Regions from separate parts of the Polaromonas sp. DSP2-3-2b2 genome, predicted to be linked through region 1. Evidence: riboswitches for the same ligand, from Rfam matches in the RefSeq annotation. Region 1 holds a riboswitch; the other holds the start of a gene.
The links. A riboswitch is a leader RNA that binds a small molecule or an ion and turns the genes downstream of it on or off. The one in region 1 is predicted to bind S-adenosylhomocysteine.

Region 1 (7,933 bases):
AAGCCCAGGCCCTCAAAGCCGCAGCCGCCCAGGCCAGCGCCCTGCACAACGCCGCCCCGGCCGCCGCCAGCCCGTACACCTCCTGGCTCAGCGTCGTCAATGCGTCCCTGCACAACCTCAAAAACGTCTCGGTCGAGGTCCCGCTCTACCGCCTCGTCGCCGTCACCGGCGTCTCGGGCTCGGGCAAATCGACGCTGGCGCGCGACGTGCTGCTGGCCAGCGTCCACGCCAGCGTCACGCAGCGCTCGACCCGGGCCGGACGCGACGCCGATGACATCGGCCAGCACGCGGCCTGGGCCGGCTGCGAACGCATCGAAGGCTACCGCGTCGTGGACCGCGTGCTCGAAGTCGACCAGACGCCCATCGGCAAGACCCCGCGCTCCTGCCCGGCGACCTACATCGGCTTCTGGGACACGGTGCGCAAGCTGTTCGCCGACACGCTCGAAGCCCGCGCACGCGGCTACGCAGCAGGGCGCTTTTCCTTCAACACCGGCGAAGGCCGCTGCCCGACCTGCGAAGGCGCGGGAGTGCGCACCATCGGCATGAGCTTTCTGCCCGATGTGAAGGTGCTGTGCGAAACCTGCCACGGCGCGCGCTTCAACCCCGAGACGCTGGCCGTCACCTGGCGGGGGAAAAGTATCGGCGACGTGCTGAAGATGGAAGTCGATGAAGCCGTGGACTTCTTCGCGTCGATGCCCGCCATCGGCCATCCGCTGCAACTGCTGAAAGACGTGGGCCTGGGCTACCTCACGCTCGGCCAGCCGTCGCCGACGCTGTCGGGCGGCGAGGCGCAGCGCATCAAGCTGGTGACCGAACTGAGCAAGGTGCGCGACGACATCACCCGGCGCGGCCAGAAGGCGCCGCACACGCTGTATGTGCTTGACGAGCCGACCGTCGGCCTGCACATGGCCGACGTTGAAAAGCTGATCCATGTGCTGCACCGGCTGGTCAACGGCGGCCACAGCGTGATCGTCATCGAGCACGACCTCGACGTGATTGCCGAGGCCGACTGGGTGATCGACCTGGGGCCGGACGGCGGCAATGCGGGCGGCATGGTCGTGGCGTCCGCCCCGCCCGAAGCGGTGGTGGCGCTCGGAACGCCGACCGGCAAGGCGCTGGCGCCCGTCCTGGCGCGCCAGCGCTGATTTTTTGGCTCTCTCTCCCTTTGGGAGAGGGCAGGGGTGAGGGCTCCCCGGCTTCGGCTTTTTCCTGCGCCAACAGCGGTATTTGCTATTAAATAATAGCTGTATGCGCTGGTGGATAAAGCGCAAGAGGTCGGTTTGGCTTGAAATCTTCGCCCATTGGCGGCGTTGGCCGGGCAGTCCTGCTCAGTCCGCCGGGCGGCACCAGCCCACGTCGGCGTCCCCCCGGCGCCAGCACGGGCTGGCCGCCTCGCGATTGCGCTGCGGAATGCCCTCCAGGTCGAGTTGCACATCGACGGTGTCAAAGCTTTTCACGCCTTGGCCGTCCAGCTGCAGCCGCAGCAGCCAGCCGCGCCGCTGGCTGGGGTTGTCGGTTTCCTTCATCACGAAATTGCCGACGCTGTAAATGATGGGCTTGCCCTGGTAATGGGCAATGTCCTGGGTGACGTGCGGGTGCCCGCCAATCACCGCATCGGCGCCGGCGTCAATCATCAGCCGGGCCAGCTGGCGCTGCCGGGCGTTCGAGACCGGCTCGTTTTCCCAGCCCCAGTGCATCACCGGAATCACCAGGTCGGCTTGGTACACGGCGCGCGCCTTGCGGATGTCGTCCACGACCTGCTCGTCCTCGCTCCAGGCAATGCCGGGCGCGTTGTAGTCGGCCTCGAAGCTGCGCGGCATGAACTCGCTGTAGCCGAGCAGCGCAATGCGCAGGCCCTTGCGCTCGATGATGAGCGGGGTGTGGGCCTCGGCCAGGTCATGCCCGCCGCCGAACTGCGCCAGGCCGGCTTGCTTGAGCAGTCCGAGCATTTGCGCAAACGCCTCGCGGCCGTAATCGCCGGAATGGTTGTTGGCCAGCGCGACCGCGTCAAAATGCCGCTTGAGCACTGGCAGGCTGCGCGGATGCGCGCGAAAGGTGTAGTTCTTGTCGCCCGCCGAGCCGGTGGTGGCAATCACGCATTCGAGGTTGCCCAGGCGGATATCGGCGCTGGCGAAGACGCCCGCCAGGCCAGAGAACGGGTCTTCTCCGCGCGCTATCATGGCGCCGGCCGTGTCGTCGAGCACGATGTCGCCGGCAAACACCAGGCTGACCTCTCCCGCCTCGCCCGCCTTACCCGGCTCTTGGGCGGTAAACGCCAGCGGACACCAGGCCAGGCACCACGCGCACATCCAAAAGCGGAAAAAACCGGCCTTCATGGCTGGACGCCTTCGAGCGTGCAGCTGTAGATCAGCTCGCGCTCCGCCGGGCCGGCGTACAGGCGCTGCTCGCCGGTGAGCGGGTAGGGCGCGGCCGAGGCCGCAAAGGGCGGCAGGAACTTGGCCTGCTGCACCAGCACCGGCTGGGCGCCGGCATCGAGGTAGGCGTACAGCACGACGCGGTCAATCCGCGCATCGCTGCCGACCATCACCGCCTTGAAGCGAAAACGCCCGGCTATGTCCACGGAGGGCACCGGATAAGGATCGCTCACCGGCACGGCCTCTACCACCTGGGTGGCGCCCGCATAGGTCACGCTGCAGCGCAGCAGCGGTGCGGCAAGCGCAGGGTGCAAGAGCGTGGCCAGTCCGGCCAGGGCAAAAGCAGTGAGGCGTGGGTAATCCATGGCGGGTATTTTGCGCGCTGCCACTGCGCTGGCAATCAGTCCGCAAGTTTGTCAGCCAGTGTTTTTATGCTATTTTTATAATAGCTGCTTGTGCAATGGCAGCGTGCGTAAACGGCATTTACGCCATGAAATACATGGCTGAAGGCGCCCTGAGAGATTGCGCAAGACCGCTGAAAGGCTTGGAAAACCGGCTGACGCCATGGCGACAGCCCTTCAGGTGTTGCCCTGATGTGGCCGGGGGGCGGGGCGGCACATCATGGCGTTTTGCCAACCGCCAGACCTTTCAGGAGACGCTTTTATGCAACGCCGCCAACTGCTCCAGTCCGCCGCCGCTCTGGCCGTTCCCGCGCTGGGTTCGCTGGGCGCCGCCTTCGCCCAGGCCCAGGGCTTTCCGGCCCGCCCGATCAAGCTCATCGTGGCTTTTCCGGCGGGCGGGCCGACCGACATCACCATGCGCGCTCTAGCCGACAACGCGTCGAAAATCCTCGGCCAGCCGATCATCATCGACAACAAGCCCGGCGCGGGCGGCACGCTGCCGGCGCAGCAGTTGCAGACCTCGCAGCCTGACGGCTACACGCTGGCGCAGATTCCGCTGGGCGTGTTCCGCCTGCCGTACACCACCAAGATCAACTGGGACCCGGTCAAGGACATCAGCTACGTGCTCAACGTGACCGGCTACGCCTTCGGCATCGTCGTGCCGGCTGACTCGCCGTTCAAGACCTGGGCCGACTTTGTTGCCTATGCCAAGGCCAATCCCGGCCGCCTGACCTACGGCTCGACCGGCACGCTGACCAGCCCGCACCTGACCACCGAACTGATCGCGCAAAAGGCCGGCATCGAACTGCAGCACATTCCCTACAAGGGCAGCGCCGACCTGATGCTGGCGGTGGTCAGCGGCCAGCTCATGGCGGCGTCCGACAGCACCGGCTTTGCGCCGCAGGTGGCGGCCGGCAAGCTGCGCGTGCTCAACACCTGGGGCGACAAGCGTCTGGACAAGTTTCCCGACGCGCCGACGCTCAAGGAACTGGGCTACGACATCGTGCAGAACTCGCCCTTCGGCATCGGCGCGCCCAAGGGTACGCCGCTTGAAGTGGTCAAGCGGCTGCACGACGCGTTCAAGAAAGCCATGGAAGAACCGAGCTACGTGAGCGCCCTTAGCCGCTACGACATGCTGCCCAACTACATGGGCACGGCCGACTACAGCAAGTTCGCCCAGGAAACTTTTCTCAAGGAAAAAGCGCTGGTCGAAAAGCTCGGGCTGGGCAAGCCGTCCTGACGCGTCAGCCGGCGCGCGCTGCCAGCACGGCGGCCGCCACTTCGGCAAAGCCCGCGCCGCGCTCGCCCCGGGTGATGTAGCGCGGCAGGTGGCTCAGCTGCGCTTCAAAGCGCCGCACATTGGCCACGCCGATGCTGTTGCCGAAGGCCTCGAACATCAGCTGGTCGTTGGTCGAGTCGCCGACGAAAAGCCAGCGGTCCATTTCGGCGTCGAGGTTGCGGCCGAAAAGTTCGCGAACGATCCAGCGCGCGCCCTGCAGCTTGTTGTGGCTGCCGAACCAGCCGTTGATGTGGATCGAGCTGACGGTGGCGTTCATGCCTTCGCTGCGCAGGATGCGCACCACGTCCGCAATTTGTGCGGGGCTGAGGTGCGCGAACTCGCTGTGGTCGATGGCGATGTCGGTTTCACGCCCGGGCGAGTCGGTGGCGCGGCGCGCGCCCGGCAGTTCGCGCTCGATGCGCGCCAGCACGGCTTGCATGCGCGCCATGTTGCAGGCGCGGGCCTGGGCGTCGAGCTAGTATTGTTTTGATAGCTGCATATGCCCGCCGGATATGCGTGAAAAGCCTTTTTCGCTTGAGATCAGCGCCACGGCGCCGTTTTCCGCCACGATGGCATTGACGGGTCATTTCCGCGCAAACGGCTCGCTCCAGCCCACCGGCCGGCCGGTGATGGCGATAAGGTCCAGGCCGGCCGCTTTCAGGGCGGCGAGAGCTGCCAGCGCATCTTGCGTGATGGCGCCTTCGGTGGTCAGGGTGTCGTCGATGTCGGTCAGGATGCCGCCGACTCGGCGGCGCGCGGCCAGGGGCCAGTCTTCAAAAGCTTGCATCGGAAAATTTTCGCATACCCCTGAAAGGGGTTTTTGCCAGAACTGTCTTTGGGTGTGTTCTGTACAATGCTGCTCTCCTGAGGAGCGTTGCAACCCACGGCATGTGGTCTAGGCTCAGGACTTTTTCTTGCAACCACGCTCACCCGCAGGCGCTTTTGACGCCGGGTGAGTGAATTCCACACTTCCCTTCACAGTCCCTGCGGTCGTGGCCATTTTGCCCGCTTGATCCTGATTTTGGAGATTCCCCAATGAACGCCGTTTTGAAGACCATGCTGAACACCGACCACATCATTGCCGACCTGACGCTGGCCGCCTGGGGCCGCAAGGAGCTGAAGATTGCCGAGACCGAAATGCCCGGCCTGATGGCGATGCGCCAGGAATTCGCCGCTGCCCAGCCCCTCAAGGGCGCGCGCATCACCGGCTCGCTGCACATGACCATCCAGACCGGCGTGCTGATCGAGACGCTGCAGGCACTGGGCGCTCAGGTGCGCTGGGCGTCGTGCAACATTTTCTCGACGCAAGACCATGCCGCCGCCGCGATTGCCGCCGAAGGCACGCCGGTGTTCGCCATCAAGGGCGAAACGCTGGCCGACTACTGGGACTACACGCACCGCATTTTCGAGTTCACCGGCGCCAAAGGCACGCCCGAGGAAGGTCCGAACATGATCCTGGACGACGGCGGCGACGCGACGCTCCTGATGCACCTGGGCACCCAGGCTGAAACCGATGCCAGCCTGCTCGAAAACCCCGGCAGCGAAGAGGAAACCTGCCTGTTCACCGCCATCAAGGCCAAGCTGGCGCAAGACCCGACCTGGTACAGCCGGCGCCTGGCCAACATCATCGGTGTGACGGAAGAAACCACCACCGGCGTGCTGCGCCTGAATGAAATGTCGGTCAAGGGCACGCTGGCGTTTCGCGCCATCAACGTCAACGACTCGGTGACCAAGAGCAAGTTCGACAACCTCTACGGCTGCCGCGAGTCGCTGGTCGACGCCATCAAGCGCGCCACCGACGTGATGATTGCCGGCAAGGTCTGCGTGGTCGCCGGCTATGGCGACGTCGGCAAGGGCTCGGCCCAAGCGCTGCGCGCCCTCTCGGCCCAGGTCTGGGTCACCGAGATCGACCCGATCAACGCGCTGCAGGCCGCGATGGAAGGCTACAAGGTCGTGACCATGGAGTACGCCGCCGACAAGTGCGACATCTTCGTGTCCGCCACCGGCAACAAGAACGTCATTACCTACGCGCACATGGCGGCCATGAAAGACCAGGCTATCGTTTGCAACATCGGCCACTTCGACAACGAGATTGATGTCGCGTCGCTGGAAAATTGCACCTGGGAAGAAATCAAGCCGCAGGTGGACCATGTGATCTTCCCCGACGGCAAGCGCATCATCTTGCTGGCCAAGGGCCGGCTGGTGAACCTGGGCTGCGGCACCGGCCACCCCAGCTTTGTCATGTCGTCAAGCTTTGCCAACCAGACGATTGCCCAGATCGAGCTGTTCACCAAGCAGGCCGAATACGACGCCGGCAAGGTCTATGTGCTGCCCAAGCACCTCGACGAAAAAGTCGCGCGCCTGCACCTGAAAAAGGTCGGCGCGATGCTGAGCGAGTTGAGCGACGAGCAGGCCGCGTATATTGGCGTGTCCAAAGCCGGTCCTTACAAGGCCGATACCTATCGGTATTGAGTTTTGCCTTGCTCCTTCCCCTTTTAGGGGAAGGCAGGGATGGGGGCCTCCCCGCTTCGCTGGCTTTTGTGCCGCAAATCAACCGTGTGCCTGAACCCGGCCCCCATCCCAACCCTTCCCCCAGTGGGGGAGGGAGTGAAAACCAACAGAACTCCATTGACTTATGCGCGCTGATCTATTTCTTGTCGAACATGGCCATGCCACCACCCGTTCCCAGGCCCAGCGCCTGATCGCCTCGGGCGTGCACTGGCGCGTGGACGAGGCGGTGGCGTGGAAAAAAATCGCCAAGAACGGCGACGAGATTCCCGCCAATGCCGAGCTGCAGCTGCTCGACACCACCGAAGCGAAATACATTTCGCGCGGCGGCCTCAAGCTAGAAGGCGCGCTTGACGCCACCGGCCTGGACGTGGCCGGCCTGCGCTGCCTGGACATCGGCCAGTCCACCGGCGGCTTTACCGACTGCCTGCTGCAGCACGGCGCCGCGCAGGTCGTGGGCGTCGATGTCGGCCATGGCCAGCTGCACGACAGCCTGCGCAGCGACGAACGCGTGGTCTGCATCGAGGGCGTGAACGCGCGTTCGCTGACGGCCGGGGAACTGGCGTCGCATTATCGGCGCGCGCTGCACATCAGCAGCGGCAGCGAAGACGATTTCGAGGATTTTGACGACGAGGATGAAGGCGACGACGGTGAAGACGAAAACGGCGACGGCTTCAACCCGGTGTTTGACTTCCTGACCGGCGACCTGTCCTTCATCTCGCTGACGCTGGTGCTGCCCGCCGTGGTGCGGCTGCTGAAGGCCGACGGCCAGCTGTTGATGCTGGTCAAGCCGCAGTTCGAACTGCAGCCCGGCCAGATCGGCAAGGGCGGCATCGTGCGCGACGCGGCGCATTTTGAATTCGTCGAAAAGCGGCTGCGCGACACCTGCGCCGGCCTGGGGCTGGAGGTCAAGGCCTGGCTGGCCTCGCCGATTGCCGGCGGTGACGGCAACCGCGAATTCTTCATTCATGCCCAGAAAGGCCATGAAGTGCAGGGCGAAGACCAGCCACTGGCCGCTGCGCCGAAACGCCAGGCCGCCAAGCGGATTCCGCGCAGCGAAATGCGCGCTTCCCGCGAGCCGCACGAAGACTCCGAGGCCGCCGAGGCCGCGCATGCCGGCCAGCACGGTCCGGCCAAGCGGCGCGGCAAAAAATCCGACGACAACTCCACCAGCGATTAAAAGGCCTGTGATGAGCATTCCGGTCAGTTTTGAATTTTTCCCGCCCAAGACGCTTGAAGGCGCCGACAAGCTGCGCGCCACGCGCCAGGCGCTGTACGCGCACCAGCCCGAGTTCTGCTCGGTCACCTTTGGCGCCGGCGGCTCGACGCAGGAGGGCACCTTCAGCACCGTCAAGGCCATTCTTGACGAA
Region 2 (7,933 bases), on a different contig from region 1:
AACCACAGCACGACGATCAGCGAGAACGTCACCATGACCTGCATCAGCACCGACAGCATGTTCTTGCTGCGCACCAGGCCGCCGTAAAACAGCGCCAGGCCGGGAACGACCATCAGGATCACCAGGATGGTCGAGACCATCATCCAGGCAGTGTCGCCCTTGTTGGGAACGGGGGCCGGCGCGGCGGCGGCATCGGCAGCTTCAGCAGCCGGAGCTGCAACGGCAGCGGCGGGCGCAGGCGCGGCGACATCGGCAGGCGCTGCGGCAGAGGCCGTCGCGGCAGGCGCTTCGGCCGGGGTCTGCGCCAGGGCGGTCACGCCCGTGCCGAGCAAGCTTAATCCCAGCAGCAGGGAGGCAATCAGTTTTTTCATGGCGATGTTTCTCTTTTTTATTTTCAGGAGGGTGAATGTCAGAGGGCTTCCTTGCCGGTCTCGCCGGTGCGGATGCGCACGACCTGCTCCAGGTCGTAGACGAAAACCTTGCCGTCGCCGATCTTGCCGGTGCGCGCCGACGTCTCGATGGCTTCGATCACCCGGTCCACCAGGTCGTCGGACACAGCCGCTTCAATCTTGACCTTGGGCAGGAAATCGACGACGTATTCAGCGCCCCGGTACAGCTCGGTATGGCCTTTTTGCCGGCCGAAGCCCTTGACTTCGGTCACGGTGATGCCCTGCACGCCCATGCCCGAGAGGGCTTCGCGCACCTCGTCCAGCTTGAACGGTTTGATGATGGCAGTAACGAGTTTCATTTCAGTTTTCCTCCAGGATGAATGACAAGGCAGCAATCGGGTGGCGCTGCCGGCGCATTACAGGGTTGTTGTAGGCATCACGTCCAGCGTGTTCTTGATGCGAAAGCGGCCGCTATCAACGAGGGTGACGACGATTGATTTCATGGAATCCCCGAAAATTTTTTAAAGTTGGCGGAACTTCTTTAGCAGGGACCGTGCCAGCTATTTTTGCGTCGCCTGCGAGCGCCCGGCTGGTTTCATCGGCCACCGGGTTACGCTAGAGCTTTACAAGTTGTTACGCACCATTTTGACGCACTCTTTGTGCACGACTTTGATGCATTTATAGGAAAGTCACCGAATGAGTCTGTCTTTAGTGCACAGCCGTGCCTTGCTGGGGCTTGAAGCGCGTCCGGTGTGCGTTGAAGTGCACCTGGCCAATGGTTTGCCGAGCTTCACGCTGGTCGGGCTGGCCGATACCGAGGTCAAGGAAGCGCGGGAACGCGTGCGCTCGGCCATCCAGAATGCCGGACTGGAGTTTCCGGGCAACAAGCGCATCACGGTCAACCTGGCGCCCGCCGACCTGCCCAAGGACTCGGGCCGCTTCGACCTGCCGATTGCGCTCGGCATCCTGGCGGCCAGCGGCCAGATCGATGCGCGCAAGCTGGCGGGCTATGAGTTTGCCGGCGAACTGTCGCTGGGCGGCGACCTGCGGCCGGTGCGCGGCTCCCTGGCCATGAGCCTGGCCATTGCCCGGCCGGCGCGCGGCACGCCGCAAAAACTGCCCCGGCTGGTGCTGCCCGAAGGCAGCGCGCAGGAGGCGGCGCTGGTGCCGCAGGCCGAGGTCTACCGCGCGCTGCATCTGCTCGACGTGGTCCGGCAGTTTTTGCCGGGTGATGCCGTTCCCGAAATCGCGGATGGCTGGACCCGCGTGGCGTCCAGCGCGCCTTCGCGGCAACCCGCCTACGCCGACCTGGCCGATGTCAAGGGCCAGGCCGCCGCGCGCCGCGCACTGGAGATCGCGGCGGCCGGCGGGCACAGTATTTTGATGGTCGGCGCTCCGGGCTCGGGCAAGTCGATGCTGGCGCAGCGCTTTGCCGGCCTGCTGCCCGCCATGACCACCGACGAAGCGCTGGAAACCGCCGCCGTCGCCTCGCTGGGCGGGCGCTTCACGCTGGACCATTGGGCGGTGCGGCCGACCTGCGCGCCGCACCACACGGCCAGCGCGGTGGCGCTGGTGGGCGGCGGCTCGCCGCCCAGGCCGGGTGAAATTTCGCTGGCGCATCGCGGCGTGCTGTTTCTCGACGAGCTGCCTGAATTCCCGCGCGCCGCGCTCGAAGCCCTGCGCGAGCCGCTGGAGTCGGGCACCATCACCATCTCACGGGCCGCCAGCCGCGCCGAGTTTCCGGCGCGCTTTCAGCTGATTGCCGCCATGAACCCCTGCCCGTGCGGCTACCTGGGCTCCAGCCTGCGCGCCTGCCGCTGCTCACCTGAAGTCGTGTCGCGCTACCAGGGCAAGCTCAGCGGACCGCTGCTCGACCGCATCGACCTGCATGTGGAGGTCGGCAGCCTGGCGGCCGATGAGCTGGTGAACGCGCCGCCGGGCGAGTCCACCGAGGCGGTGCGCAGCCGGGTGGCCCAGGCCAGGTCGCGCGCGATGGACCGCCAGGGCAGCGCCAACCAGGCGCTCGACGGCCAGGCCATCGATGCGCAGTGCCAGATGGACCCGGCAGCGGCCAAGTTCCTCCATGTGGCGGCGACGCGGCTGGGCTGGTCGGGCCGGGGCATTCACCGCTGCCTGAAGGTGGCGCGCACCGTTGCCGACCTGGCAGGCGCCAAAACCGTGCAGGTCACGCATGTGGCCGAGGCGGTGCAGTACCGGCGCGCGCTCAACGCCGCGCACTGAACAAACGCGCCGGGCGTCGTCAGAGGTTGGGCGCCAGCAGCCGTGCCAGGTCTTCTGCCCGGGCGCCGCGCCGCTTGGCGAGGTCCTGCAGCTGGTCGTCGCCGATCTTGCCGACGCTGAAATAGGTGCTTTGCGGATGACTGAGGTAAAAGCCGCTGACGCTGGCCGCCGGCGTCATCGCCAGGCTTTCCGTCAGCGCCATGCCGATGTCTTCGGCTTTCAGCAATTCGAACATGTCCTTCTTGACGCTGTGGTCCGGGCAGGCCGGGTAGCCGGGCGCGGGACGGATGCCCTGGTATTGCTCGGCGAGCATCGCGTTTTTGTCCAGCGCTTCGGCTGGCGCGTAGCCCCACAAGTCGCGGCGCACGCGCTGGTGCAGGGCTTCGGCGAAGGCCTCGGCCAGCCGGTCGGCGAGCGACTTGAACATGATCGACGAGTAGTCGTCATGCTCGGCCACGAACTGCCTTTCCTTTTTCTCGGCGCCCAGGCCGGCGGTGACGGCGAAAACCCCGATGTAGTCGGCAATTTTCGAGTCTTTTCGGCTTTTTGCGCTTGCTGCATCTGCGCGAGCAGCTATCAATTCAGGAGTCAGCACCTTAGGCGCAACAAAGTCGGCCAGGCAGCGGCTCGGGCGCATCACGCCATCGGCGGCGGTTTTCTCGGTCTGCTGGCGCAAGCCGTGCCAGGTCATGGCGACGTCGCTGCGGCTTTCGTCGGTATAAAGCTCGATGTCGTCGCCGACGCTGTTGGCCGGGTACAAACCCATCACGCCGCTGGCCGTGAGCCAGCGGCCTTCTGTCAAACGCTTGAGCATCTTTTGCGCGTCTTCATAAACGCGCGTCGCCTCGACGCCGACCACCTCGTCGGTCAGGATGGCCGGGAACGGCCCGGCCAGATCCCAGGTCTGGAAGAACGGTCCCCAGTCGATGAAGGGCGCCAGCTCGGCCAGGTCGAAGTTCTTGAACACGCGCCGGCCGATGAACTTCGGAACGGGCGGTGTATAGCTCTTCCAGTCGATAGCCGTGGCGTTGGCGCGCGATTTGGCCAGTGGCCACATCGGCGTCTGCTTCTTGTTGGCGTGCTGGGTGCGCACCTTGTCGTAGTCGGCGTTCAACTCGTCGATGTACTTGGCCGCCTGCTCGGACAGCAGGCTTTGCGCCACGCTGACGCTGCGTGAGGCGTCGGGCACATAGACCACCGGGCCTTCGTAGTGCGGCGCAATCTTGACGGCCGTGTGCACCCGGCTGCAGGTCGCGCCGCCGATCATCAGCGGAATCTTGTTGAGGCGAAAATGCGCGTCTTTTTGCATCTCGCCAGCGACGTACTGCATTTCTTCCAGACTCGGCGTGATCAGGCCCGACAGGCCGACGATGTGCGCGCCCTCGGCTTTCGCCAGCGCCAGGATCTCGTGGCAGGGCACCATCACGCCCATGTTGACGACCTCGAAGTTGTTGCACTGCAGGACCACGGTGACGATGTTCTTGCCGATGTCGTGCACGTCGCCCTTGACGGTGGCGATGATGATCTTGCCCTTGGTCTTGACGTCGCCGCCAGCGGCCTCTAACAGCAGCTTTTCGGCCTCGATGTAGGGCAGCAGATGCGCCACGGCCTGCTTCATCACACGCGCGCTTTTCACCACCTGCGGCAGGAACATCTTGCCCTGGCCGAACAGGTCACCCACCACGTTCATGCCGTCCATCAGCGGACCTTCGATGACGTGCAGCGGCCGGCCGCCCTCTAGCTGGATAGCCTGCCAGACTTCCTCGGTGTCCTCGGTGATGAACTCGTTCATGCCGTGGACCAGCGCGTGCGACAGGCGCTGGCGCACCGGCAGCGCGCGCCATTCGTACTTCTTGCTGTCGTCCCGGGCGCCGCTTTGCGCCGTCTCGGCGACTTCGATCAGGCGCTCGCCGGGCGTGAGGTGCGCCTCGCCCGACTTGTACATCGGCGGGCGGTTCAGCACCACGTCCTCGACGCGCTCGCGCAGCACCGGTTCTAGGTCGTCGTACACGCCGACCATGCCGGCGTTGACGATGCCCATGTCCATGCCGGCCTGGATCGCGTGGTACAAAAACACCGTGTGAATCGCTTCGCGCACCGGGTCGTTGCCGCGAAAGCTGAACGACACGTTGGACACGCCGCCCGATACCTTGGCGCCCGGCAGGTTCTGCTTGATCCAGCGCGTGGCGTTGATGAAATCGACCGCATAGTTGTTGTGCTCGTCGATGCCGGTGGCAATGGCGAAGATGTTCGGGTCGAAGATGATGTCTTCGGGCGGAAAACCGATCTCGTCGACCAGCACGCGGTAGGCGCGCTCGCAGATCTCGGTCTTGCGCTGGTAGGTGTCGGCCTGGCCCTTTTCGTCAAACGCCATGACGACGGCAGCGGCGCCGTAGCGCTTGAGCAGCTTGGCCTGGTGCTTGAAGACGTCCACGCCCTCCTTCATCGAAATCGAGTTGACGATGCCTTTGCCCTGGATGCAGCGCAGGCCGGCCTCGATCACGCTCCACTTGGAGCTGTCGATCATGATCGGCACGCGCGCAATGTCGGGCTCGCCGGCAATCAGGTTCAGGAAACGCACCATGGCCGCCTGGCTGTCGAGCATAGCCTCGTCCATGTTGATGTCGATGATCTGCGCGCCGTTTTCGACCTGCTGGCGGGCGACGGCCAGCGCCGCTTCAAAGTCGCCGTTCAAAATCATGCGGGCAAAGGCCTTGGAGCCGGTGACGTTGGTGCGCTCGCCGATGTTGACAAAGAGCGAATCCGTGCCGATGGTGACCGGCTCCAGGCCGGAAAGCTTCATGGGCGGGACGGGGTGGGGAAATTCAATTGCGGACATGGCTCACCTTGGAACAAAGGTGAGCGTCGTTGCTAAAAAGAACGCTTGGCGCCCTGTTCACCCAAGCCTGACGAAACGGTGTTTCGCTGCAACGCTCCTTGAGTTAAGCTCGATTTTAAGCACCAATGCCGGCAGGCGGGCTGCCAGCGACAAATTCCACCGGGTTGATCCATGCTTAGCACCTTCTTCAGAAAAAAAAACTTTCCCCCGGTCAGCCAAAGACATGGCGCCACCAAAGGCTCGGAAGCGGCCGACCTGGCAGCCGAGATGCTGATGGCGCCCACGGCCCTGATGCAGCTGACGATGCAAGAGGCGCGCTTGGTGGTGGACTACATGCAGCCGCAGATCGTCGCCAAGGGCACGGTCTTCATCCGCGAAGGCGATGCCCGGGACACCGGTTTCCTGATGCTGCTGCTCAATGGCGAAGTGACCGTGGAAACCATGGTGGTCAGCCGCGTCGAGCCCATCGTCATCACCCTGCTCGGCCCCGGCAGCCTGATTGGCGAGCTGGGCATGTTCGACGGCCTGCCCCGTTATGCCAGCTGCATTGCCGCCACGCAGTTGCGCTGCGCCATCCTGACGCGCGAGGCCCTGAATCGCCTGATGCAAGAGAACCCGGCGGTTGCCGCCAAACTGCTTCTGGCCGTGTCGCTGCGCATCGGCGCGCGCCTGCGCGAGGTGACCGACAAGCTCAAAATGTACATTCAGCTGACCCAGGCGATGGAGCAGGAAATCGCTTCGCGGCCCGACGCCTGAACAGGCATCCGCCAGAACGGCGACCGCCAGCTCAGCCAGTACTCAGGCCGCTTCGGCGTAGAAAACACCGCGCTGCAGTTTGCGCCCGCCCACCAGCGCCACCGACCGGGCGATCGCCTGGATGTGCTCGGGCGTGGTGCCGCAGCAGCCGCCGACGATGTTGACCAGCCCCTCGGCGGCAAACTCGTGCAGCAGGCGCGAGGTGACGTCGGGCGTTTCGTCAAAGCCGGTGTCGCTCATCGGATTGGGCAGGCCGGCGTTCGGATAGCAGCTGATGAAGGTATCGGGCGCGGCCTTGGCCAGTTCCTGGATGTAGGGCCGCATCAGCGCCGCGCCCAGCGCGCAGTTCAGCCCCACGGCCAGCGGCTCGGCATGGCGCACGCTGTGCCAGAAGGCGGTCACGGTCTGGCCGCTGAGGATGCGGCCCGACGCATCGGTCACGGTGCCGCTGATGATCAAGGGCAACCGCTCGCCGGAATCCTCGAAATACTCGTCGATGGCAAACAGCGCCGCCTTGGCATTGAGCGTGTCAAAGATCGTCTCGACCATCAGCACGTCGCTGCCGCCCTTGACCAGCGCCTCGGTCTGCTCGTAATAGGCTTTTCGCAATTCCTCGAAACTGGTGTTGCGCGCGCCGGCATCGTTCACGTCGGGGCTGATGCTGGCGGTCTTGGGCGTGGGGCCGAGGGCGCCGACGACAAAACGCGGTTTGTCTAGCGTGGAAAACTTGTCGCAGGCGGCCCGGGCAAGCCGCGCCGATTCGTAGTTCATTTCCACCGCCAGGTCGGCCATGTCGTAGTCGGCCTGCGCCACGGTGGTGGCGCCAAAGGTGTTGGTCTCGATCAGGTCGGCGCCGGCGGCCAGGTAGCCTTCGTGGATGTCACGGATCACGTCGGGCCGCGTGAGACTCAGCAGTTCGTTGTTGCCCTTCACGTCCCGGTGAAAGTCCTTGAAACGCTCGCCCCGGTACTGCGCTTCATTGAGCTTGAAGCGCTGGATCATGGTGCCCATCGCGCCGTCGAGAATCAGGATGCGCTCTGCCAACAAGGCGGGGAGTTGCTGGGCGCGGGTGTAGGTGATCGGCTTCATGGCGTGCATTTTAGGTCGGGCTTCAAGGCCTGCCACTTTCCCCGACAATAGCGGGCAGCTTGCCTTCGACTCATTCGTTCGAATGACGGCGTTATCGCCTGGGGCCAGCTGTTAATTTTAAGCAAAATATGGCTCCAGCGCTTATTCCACAATCGTAATCAGCTATTATTTTCATAGCGTATAAGCTTCTTTTCAACGCTCACCAGTCTGGCCCGCCCTTGTCCTCATTGCCTCTTTCATCAGACCAGCCCACGCCGCTGGATGTGCTTGGCCAGGTTTTTGGCTACAGCGACTTTCGCGGCCCGCAGCAGGCCATCGTCGAGCATGTGGTGGCTGGCGGCGATGCGCTGGTGCTGATGCCGACAGGCGGCGGCAAGTCGCTGTGCTACCAGATTCCGGCCATCGTGCGGCAAAACGCCGGCCACGGCGTGACCATCGTGATCTCGCCGCTGATCGCGCTGATGCACGACCAGGTCGGCGCGCTGACGGAAGCCGGCGTGTCGGCGGCCTTTCTTAATTCCACCCAGACTTACGAGGAAAGCAGCGCGCTGGAAAAGCAGTTGCTGGCCAACAAGCTGACGCTGCTGTATGCCGCGCCCGAGCGCATCAACACGCCGCG

Region 2: it holds a riboswitch for S-adenosylhomocysteine, as region 1 does, so the genes downstream of both, metH (methionine synthase) here and ahcY (adenosylhomocysteinase) in region 1, are expected to answer to the same signal.

Annotation. Positions count from the first base shown of each region.
Region 1 is NZ_JAFCTH010000014.1:73,654-81,586, forward strand. It holds gene uvrA (excinuclease ABC subunit UvrA) at 1-1,145, shown strand, start outside; gene ACP7AD_RS12835 (CapA family protein) at 1,329-2,336, opposite strand; gene ACP7AD_RS12840 (hypothetical protein) at 2,333-2,740, opposite strand; gene ACP7AD_RS12845 (Bug family tripartite tricarboxylate transporter substrate binding protein) at 3,039-4,016, shown strand; partial or broken gene ACP7AD_RS12850 (HAD-IIB family hydrolase) at 4,021-4,842, opposite strand; S-adenosyl-L-homocysteine riboswitch at 4,916-4,990, shown strand; gene ahcY (adenosylhomocysteinase) at 5,091-6,527, shown strand; gene ACP7AD_RS12860 (TlyA family RNA methyltransferase) at 6,691-7,743, shown strand; gene metF (methylenetetrahydrofolate reductase [NAD(P)H]) at 7,754-7,933, shown strand, end outside.
Region 2 is NZ_JAFCTH010000012.1:92,951-100,883, forward strand. It holds gene amt (ammonium transporter) at 1-371, opposite strand, end outside; gene glnK (P-II family nitrogen regulator) at 410-748, opposite strand; gene ACP7AD_RS11975 (YifB family Mg chelatase-like AAA ATPase) at 1,086-2,630, shown strand; gene metH (methionine synthase) at 2,650-5,433, opposite strand; S-adenosyl-L-homocysteine riboswitch at 5,484-5,575, opposite strand; gene ACP7AD_RS11985 (cyclic nucleotide-binding domain-containing protein) at 5,641-6,225, shown strand; gene ACP7AD_RS11990 (homocysteine S-methyltransferase family protein) at 6,268-7,314, opposite strand; gene ACP7AD_RS11995 (RecQ family ATP-dependent DNA helicase) at 7,533-7,933, shown strand, end outside.